Regions from separate parts of the Microbacterium sp. 22296 genome, predicted to be linked through region 1. Evidence: predicted binding sites of a transcription regulator. Region 1 holds the regulator's gene; the other holds the start of a gene.
What was found. Region 1 encodes LexA, which represses DNA repair genes until DNA is damaged. Its sites were predicted from a motif close to TCGAACANNTGTTCGA; they were not measured.

Region 1 (4,416 bases):
ATGAGGTGGTGCTCGAAGCCGGCGGGCTCCCCGGTGTGCACGAGATACGGCCGACCGCTGATGTCGACCACGGCCTGCGCCAGCGCCTCGTCGAGCGGCACGAGGGCATCGCCGTACCGCGCGATGCCGGACTTGTCGCCCAACGCCTGCCGGATGGCCTGGCCGAGCACGATCGAGGTGTCTTCGACGGTGTGGTGCGCATCGATGTGGGTGTCGCCGTTGGCGCGCACGCGCAGGTCGGTCAGCGAGTGCTTCGCGAAGGCGGTCAGCATGTGGTCGAAGAACGGCACCGTGGTCTGGATGTCGCTCGCACCGCGTCCGTCGAGATCGAGCTCGAGCTCGATGTGCGACTCACTCGTCTCGCGCGTGATCGAGGCGGTGCGGGGCGTGGCGGGGCGGGTCATGATCGGGATCCTATCGAGGCGAGGGCGTCGAGGAACGCGGTGGTCTCGTCGGCCGTTCCGGCCGAGACGCGAAGGTGGTGCGGGATCCCCACGTCGCGGATGAGCACGCCGCGGTCGTAGAGCGCCTTCCAGGTCGCGGCCGGGTCGTCGACTCCTCCGAACAGCACGAAGTTCGTCCACGACTCGTGCGCCGTGTACCCCAGTGCCGACACGGTCGCGGAGAGGCGATCGCGCTGGGCGACGATCTCGTCGACCATCCCCAGCATGGTCTCGGCGTGACCCAACGCGGCGGTCGCCGCCGCCTGGGTCAACGCGCTCAAGTGGTAGGGCAGGCGCACCAGGCGGAGGGCGTCGACGAAGGCCGGGTCGGCCGCGAGATAGCCCACGCGCGCGCCGGCGAAGGCGAAGGCCTTGCTCATCGTTCGAGAGACGACCAACCGCGGCCGGCCGGGAAGGAGCGCGACGGCGGACGGCTCGTCACGGGGGGCGAACTCCTCGTACGCCTCGTCGACGATGACGACGCCGTCGGTCGCGTCGTAGACCGCCTCGATGACCTCGCGCCGGAGCGGGGTGCCCGTGGGGTTGTTGGGCGCGCAGAGGAAGACCACGTCGGGACGCTGCTCGCGCACCTGCGCGGCGGCGGACTCCGCTGTCAAGGAGAAATCGTGTTCCCGGTGACCGGCGATCCATCGCGCCCCGGTCGCGCGCGTGAGGATCGGATACATCGAGTAGGTCGGCGCGAAGCCCATCGCGGTGCGACCAGGGCCGCCGAACGCCTGCAGGATGTGCTGCAGCACCTCGTTCGAGCCGTTCGCCGCCCAGATCTGCTCGGCACCGAGGCCGTGGCCCAGATAGTGCGCGAACGCCTCACGCAGTCCCGTGAACTCGCGGTCGGGATAGCGATTGACATCGTGCAGTGCCCGGGCGACGGCATCCAGGATGTCGTCGGCGACCTCCGACGGAACGGGATGCGTGTTCTCGTTCACGTTCAGCGCCACGGGAAGCGGCGCTTGCGGTGCTCCATACGGGGTCATCCCCCGCAGATCGTCGCGAAGAGGCAGGTCGTCGAGGCGTACGGTCACCTCACCCATCGTAGGCGGCGGGCGTCTTGGCGACTCACGCGGCATGGCCGACGCGAAGAGGACGTCAGTTCGCAGGAGCGTACTCGGAGGGGATCGCGATGCGCTGACCGGCCGCCACGGAGCCTCCGGGCAGAGCGTTGAGACGGGAGATCTCGGCGACGACATCACGCGGATCGGCCGTGGGCGCGAGCTCTTCGGCGATCGACCACAGGGTGTCGCCGCTCATCACGGTGACCTCGGAGAAGGAACCGACGGACGCCCCGGCGTCGTTCGAGGCCAGCGCGGAACCTCCACCGACGATCGCGACGCCGAGAGCGATGACGAGCGGCAATGACACCAGGAAGGCGGCGACGCGGCGACCCCGCGGCGTGATGCGCAGGCGGGTGGTGGGGGCGGAGATGGCGATGCTGGTCATGGTGTGCTCCTCAGTGGGGAGAGATTCGCACCCCTCCCTCGGCCGGGAGGGCGAGGCGCGAATCTGTCTTCCGAATGTATCTTCGATACTGCGAGAGTGTCAAGACCGCGTCTGTCGGAGACGAATCGAACGCGACACGCGTGAGCTTCCGTGTGTTTCGCCTCGTCCACCGGATACGGTTTCGACACGGAGACCTCATCACCAACCTCCGACATTCGAATTTCCGCCGCCCTTCCCGCGGCGCGAGGGGAGCACCAGATGACCGACGCGACGACCGCCGGCCGCGAACGACCGCAGACGCGTCGGCGCAAGAGCCTCAGCGACAAGCAGCTCGCCATCCTCGAGGTCATCCAGCGATCGATCGCGCGGCACGGTTATCCGCCGAGCATGCGCGAGATCGGCGACGCGGTCGGCTTGAAGTCGCTGTCGAGCGTCACCCATCAGCTGAATCAGCTCGAGCTCAGCGGCTACCTGCGCCGCGACCCGGGGAAGACCCGCGCCATGGAGGTGCTGATCGACCTCCCCGGCACCGCCGCCGAGAATCCGGCCGACGCCGCGCCCTCGGTGGGCGACGCCGCCCTCGTACCCCTGGTGGGCCGCATCGCCGCGGGCGTGCCCATCACCGCCGACCAGCAGGTGGAGGAGATCTTCCCCCTCCCCCGCCAGCTCGTGGGCAAGGGCGAGCTGTTCATGCTCAAGGTCTCGGGCGACTCGATGATCGATGCGGCGATCTGTGACGGGGACTGGGTGGTCGTGCGCTCGCAGGCGAACGCCGAGAACGGCGAGATCGTGGCCGCCATGCTCGACGGCGAAGCCACCGTGAAGACGTTCCGTCGCCGCGACGGCCACACATGGCTCCTCCCCCGCAATAGTGCGTTCGAGCCCATCCTCGGCGACGAGGCCGTCGTGCTCGGCCGCATCGTGGCGGTGCTGCGCGCGGTCTGACGCCTTCGCTCACGGACGGGGACACGGGAAGTCCCCCTGGCGCGGGAATGCGGTGTGCGGCTGTCCACAGCCCGGAACGGGAGGGACACGCGGCGCAGCTATCATGACCGGACGCGCAAGAGAAGGCGAGAGCCGTGTCCTCCACTCCTTCCCCCGGCGACTCCCCGTCGGCCACCGCCGAGAGCGTCGACCATCATGCCTGGCGTCCGCGTGCGCGTCGAAGCACCCTTGTTCTCGGTGCCGCGCTGGCAGTATCCGTCGCCGTAGCGGGAGCGGGGTTCTTCTGGTTCTCCTCGCAACTGTCGGAATCGCGCTCTCGCATCACCGATCAGCAGGAACAGATCCAGCAGCAGCAGCGGCAGATCGATGAGCAGAAGGGTCTGATCGAGCGCAAAGAGCAGTTCGGCGCCGCCATGGCCGATCTCTACGCGACGATCGATCCGCTGATCGGCCTTCCGTACGCCTCAGTCGTCCCCTGGACCGAGATCGACGCTTTCGCCGGCCGCGCCTGGCAGCATCGATGGACCGCCGGCGCGCTGAGTCGAGACGTCGTCGACGTCGAGGCGTTCACCGCCCTGTTGGCCAACCGAGCGGCGGCGGCGCGTGGTCAAGCCTCGACCAATGCCACGGGAACCCCGTGGGAGGCCACCCTCGACCGCCTCGGTGGAGGATGGGTCAGCATGGCCTTCGACGAGACCGATCGCCCGTGCGGTCTCGACGCCATGGCGTGCGTCTCGGAGGGCGCCCCCTTCATCGTCCACGTCAGCGGAGACACGCGAGACGACCCCCAATTGACGGACTGGATCCGCACCGGCGTCGCCTACCACGAGTACGCGCACGTCCTGCAGTTCACCAACCCCGAAGAGACGGCGTCCGCCCTCACGGCCTTCGCCGGAGACATGGAGACCATGGCGGACTGCTACGCCCTGACATTCCTGGACGGATGGTCGCTGGAGCACGAGGTGCCCATCGACGACCTCTCGTACTGGGAGGTCAGCGTCGGATACGGCTACACCTGCGATGACGCGCAACGCCAGGTCATCCGCGACTGGGTGGGCGGACTCGGCGTGCAGAGGCGGCCCGTCGGGGCGTGACGACGGCGCCCGCTTCGCGTGTCGGAGGGGGTCCGTAGGGTGGGAGCCATGGCAGACACCCTCCCCTACGGCTCCTGGCCCTCGCCGATCACCCCCGAGTCGGTGGCGCAGTCCACCCCGCGCGTCGACGGTGCACGGATGGTCGGCGACGAGGTGTGGTGGGGCGAGTCCGTCCCCGCCGAGGCCGGCCGGGTCGCGGTGAAGCGTCGCCGCGCCGACGGTGTGATCGAGACACTCCTCCCGGCTCCCTCCAACGCCCGCTCGGCGGTCCACGAGTACGGCGGCGGAGCCTGGACCGCATCCGACGAGGGCGATCTCTACTACGTCGAGAAGACCGACCAGCGGGTGTACGCCCTGCGTCCGGGCGGTGCGGTGCGAGCCCTGACCCCGGCCGATGACGCGGCGCGACACGGCGGTCTGCGTTTCGAGCACGGCACGCTCCTGGCGGTCCGCGAGACGCACGGCGCCGGGCGCGT
Region 2 (4,416 bases), on a different contig from region 1:
ACCGTCCGGCTCGTTCGTTCGATCGCAGCGACCGCCCCGCTCGTTCCTTCGACCGGACCGACCGTCCCGCTCGGTCGTTCGATCGTGACGAGCGTCCTCGTCGTGATGCCGGTGAGCGTCCGGCGCGGTCGTTCGACCGGACCGACCGCCCCGCGCGTTCGTTCGACGACCGCCCGCGTCGCACCGACGGCCCGAGCCGCAGCGACTGGAACAACACTTCGAAGCGCTCCGCCGAGCACGAGCAGCGCGTCGATGTCGTGCACGAGCGCCTGCAGGCGCAGGCTGTGGACGCCGCGACCGAGACCGGTGCCGGTTTCGCCGAGCTCGGCCTCGGCGACAACCTGGTGCGCGCTCTCGCGAGCCTCGGTGCGGCGAGCCCCTTCCCCATCCAGGCAGCGACCGTGAAGCCCATCCTCGACGGACGCGACGTCCTCGCCCGCGGGCGCACCGGCTCGGGCAAGACGATCGCCTTCGGCGCCCCGCTCGTCGAGCGGATCCTCCGTGCCCAGGCCGGTCAGCGCCGCGAGTTCGGACGTGCGCCCAAGGCGCTGATCCTCGCGCCGACCCGTGAACTCGCGCTGCAGATCGACGGCACCGTCCAGGTGCTCGCGCGCAGCGTCGGTCTCTTCACCACGCAGATCTACGGTGGCGTGCCGCAGGCGCGTCAGGTCGGTGCGCTGAAGAAGGGCGTCGACATCGTCATCGGCACCCCCGGTCGCATCGAGGACCTCCTCAACCAGGGCAAGCTCGACCTCTCACAGGTGCAGGTGACCGTGCTCGACGAGGGCGATCACATGTGCGAGCTCGGCTTCCTCGAGCCCGTGCAGCGCATCCTGCGCGCGACCGCCGACGGCAGTCAGAAGCTGCTGTTCTCGGCCACGCTCGACCGTGAGGTCGCGGCCCTCGTCGACGAGTTCCTCGTGGAACCCGCCGTCTACGAGGTCGCCGGCGAAGACCAGGACTCCGGCACGATCGAGCACCGCGTGCTCGTGATCGACCACCGCGACAAGGCCGAGATCCTCGGTTCGCTCGTCGACCGCGCGGGCAAGACTCTCGTCTTCGCTCGTACCCGCGCGTACGCCGAGATGCTCGCGGAGCAGTTCGACGATGCCGGTGTCGCCGCGGTCGCCCTGCACGGCGACCTCAACCAGCAGAAGCGCACCCGCAATCTCGAGAAGCTGACCTCGGGCCGCGTCAACGTGCTCGTCGCCACCGACGTCGCCGCCCGCGGCATCCACGTCGACGACATCGACCTGGTCATCCAGGCCGACGCCCCCGACGAGTACAAGACGTACCTGCACCGCTCGGGCCGCACCGGCCGCGCGGGCCGCACCGGCACCGTGGTGACCCTCATCACCCGCCAGCGTCAGCGTCGCATGACCGAACTGCTCGACCGGGCCGAGATCCAGGCGCCGTTCGAGCCGGCGCAGCTCGGCGACGACCTGATCGAGGAGATCTCGGGTCGCCAGTTGGCGAACGTCACCGCGTAAACGCCTGCATCGGAACGCCCGTCGCGCGTGCGGCGGGGGTTTCGTGCGTCCGGGACCGGGTAGTCGCGGCTGCTCAGAACAGCGTGGGCTCACTCGCCGGCGCGACCCGCGGCCGGGCGGATGCCGGTATTCCCGTGCGGCGGATCGGTCCCAGGCCGCTGCTTTCGGGCGCACGGGCGGCGAGTCCCGGCTGTGGACGACCGCGCGGGTGCTCGTCTTCGTCCCAGCCGTCGAGTCGATGCATTCGCAGTAGAGGGCGCATGCGTTTGCCGAGCCAGGTGCGGTACGCCTTCGGCGCGGCCGTGGACACGCCGGGGTACAGCCCGCGGTAGGAGGAGACGAGGTGGGGGTGCTCGCGTTCCAGCCACTGCAGGAACCACTGCTTCGCTCCCGGGCGCAGGTGCAGGGCTCCGTAGACCACACGGGCAGCGCCCGCGGCGCGGATCCGAGCGAGGGCCTCGTCGAGCACGGCGATGGAGTCGGTGAGGTGCGGCAGGATCGGCATGAGGAAGACCGTCACGCGGAAGCCCGCGGCCGTCGCCGCACGCACGGTGTCGAGGCGTGCGTCCGCGCTGGGCGTACCCGGCTCGATCGATTTCTGCAGGGCGTCGTCGAAGACGGCGATCGACATCGCAAGGGTGACCTTGACCTCGCGCGCGGCTTCGGTGAGCAGCGGCAGGTCGCGTCGCAGCAGGGTGCCCTTCGTGAGGATCGAGAACGGCGTGCCGTTCTCGGTGAGCGCCCCCACGATGTCGGGCATGAGCCGGTACCGCCCCTCGGCGCGCTGGTAGGGGTCGGTGTTCGTGCCGAGCATGACGGGTTCGCGCGCCCACGACCCGCGACGGAGTTCGGTGCGCAGCACGTCGGCGACATTGATCTTCACCACGATCTGCGAATCGAAATCCGCGCCGTAGTCGAGGTCGAGATATTCGTGCGTCTTACGAGCGAAACAGTACGTGCATTGATGACCGCAGCCCCGGTAGGGATTGACGGTCCAGTCGAACGGCATCGCCGATGCACCCGGAACCCGATTGAGGGCGCTCTTGGCCATCACCTCGTGAAAGGTCATTCCGGCGAACTCGGGCGTGGTCACCGACCGCACCAGACCGTCCATGCGCTCCATGCCGGGGAGTGCGGCCGTGTCGTCGACGCCCAATTGCTGCCCTTGCCACCTCATCTCGATAGTCGAACACATGTTCGAACACGACGCAAGTGGACAGTGCGATCACTCGCACATCCCGGGCGTGCTGCGACGGCCCGTCGACCCTCACAGGATCCCGCGGGACAATGGATGGAATGACGTCCCCCGACCCCGAGCTCTCCCCCCGCCGCGCCGCGCGCGCGGAGGCCGAGCGACTCGCGACGGCGGCACTGGCGACCATGCCCCCGGTCGAGCCGGTGACGCGCCGTCGGCTCCGCACGGAGGGCGAAACCCCTTCCCCGCGTGGGCAGGGTGGCATCCGCGCCCTTCTCTCCTCTCGAGGCGGCACCGTCGCCACGCGCCGTCGGCGCGCGGGCGTCCTGGCGGTCGCGCTGACGATCGTGGCGTCGGGAGCCGTCGCAATCGGCGCCGCGGCCTCCGCGGGTGGGGGCGAGGGAGAAGCGCAGACCGCGACCGTCGATACGGTGGCCGCTGTTCCCGGCCCGCCCGCCGTCCCCGCGGAGGGTCTCCCCGTCCCGCAGCTCGCCGCCGTCCCCGCGACCGCCACCCCGTGCGACGACCCCGACTTCACCGCAGCCCTCGCCGCGGGAGACGACTCCGCCGCCATCTCCGCCGTCGGCGGGGGGAGCGCCTTCCGCGAGGCCGTGGCATCCGGAATCGCTCCGTGCGTCTCGCTGTCGGACCCGAACCGCGAGTGGGTCGTCGTCAACAAGCAGCGCCCCCTCGATCCCCTCGACTACCGCGCCGGTGACCTCGTCATGCCGCAGAACGTGAGAGCGCTCGAGGAGTCGGCTCTGCGCTCGGCTCCCGCGAGCGCCCTGACCGAGTTGGTGCGTGCGGCGTCGGAGGCCGGGGCGGGCGAGATCGGATACCTCAGCGCGTTCCGCTCCTACTCGACGCAGCAGTCGACCTACGCGGGCCGCGTCGACGTGGGCGGTGTCGAGGAGGCCGACCGTGAGAGCGCCCGTGCGGGCTACAGCGAGCATCAGACGGGACTGGCCGTCGACATCGTCCCGTGCGACGGCTCCTGCGGGACCCTCGACGACATCGCCTCGTCATCGCAGGGGGCGTGGGTGCGGGATCACGCGTGGGAGTACGGATTCATCACGCGCTACGCAGAGGGACGCGAGAGCGTCAGCGGCTACCTGCCCGAGGCCTGGCATCAGCGCTACATCGGTCGCGAGCTCGCCCGCGCGTACCACGAGGGCGGGTACACCACGCTCGAGGAGTTCTTCGGTCTGCCGGCGGCGCCGACGTACTGAGCGAAGGGATGCCGGGACCACGACGCTGAGATGGATGAGCCCCGCGAAGCCGCCGACGCACGGCGTGTGCCGACCCCTTCGACGGGCTCTCGGACCTGCGTGGAGCATCGGGTGGTGCGGGCTCCCGGTCCCTTCGACGGGCTCGGGGACCTGGGGGGCGGGGCGAGGAGACCGAGCTCGTCGACGCCTCCGGAAGAGCGGGCTCGTCGGGGTCAGTTGACGACGCCGGCGCTGCAGGTCTGCTGTGCCGCGCTCGACCCGCTGATCGACGGCGGCAGAGCGACCGCGCCGGTCGTGGGGTCGACGGTGCCCGGCTCGACCTCCTCGGCGGTCGGGGTCTCGCCCGGCGACTCCTCGGGTGCCGGTGTCGGGTCGGCGACCACGGTACCGCCGTTGACGGCGACGTCTCCGGTGACCTCGATCGCCTGATTCGCCGCGAGGGCGTCCCAGAGCACCTGGGCCGCATCCCAATTGGGGGCGACGCGGTCGGCATCCGAGCTGG

Region 2: the regulator LexA is predicted to act here: its motif matches at 2,676-2,691, upstream of ACTJJP_RS14125 (Rv2578c family radical SAM protein).

What each region holds. Positions count from the first base shown of each region.
Region 1 covers NZ_JBQEOS010000002.1:2,609-7,024, forward strand. Annotated here, with positions in the region: gene hisB (imidazoleglycerol-phosphate dehydratase HisB) at 1-404, opposite strand, end outside; gene ACTJJP_RS03695 (histidinol-phosphate transaminase) at 401-1,495, opposite strand; gene ACTJJP_RS03700 (LysM peptidoglycan-binding domain-containing protein) at 1,551-1,901, opposite strand; gene lexA (transcriptional repressor LexA) at 2,160-2,846, shown strand; gene ACTJJP_RS03710 (hypothetical protein) at 2,981-3,940, shown strand; gene ACTJJP_RS03715 (S9 family peptidase) at 3,989-4,416, shown strand, end outside.
Region 2 covers NZ_JBQEOS010000008.1:32,419-36,834, forward strand. Annotated here, with positions in the region: gene ACTJJP_RS14120 (DEAD/DEAH box helicase) at 1-1,490, shown strand, start outside; gene ACTJJP_RS14125 (Rv2578c family radical SAM protein) at 1,564-2,667, opposite strand; gene ACTJJP_RS14130 (M15 family metallopeptidase) at 2,787-3,914, shown strand; gene ACTJJP_RS14135 (LCP family protein) at 4,127-4,416, opposite strand, start outside.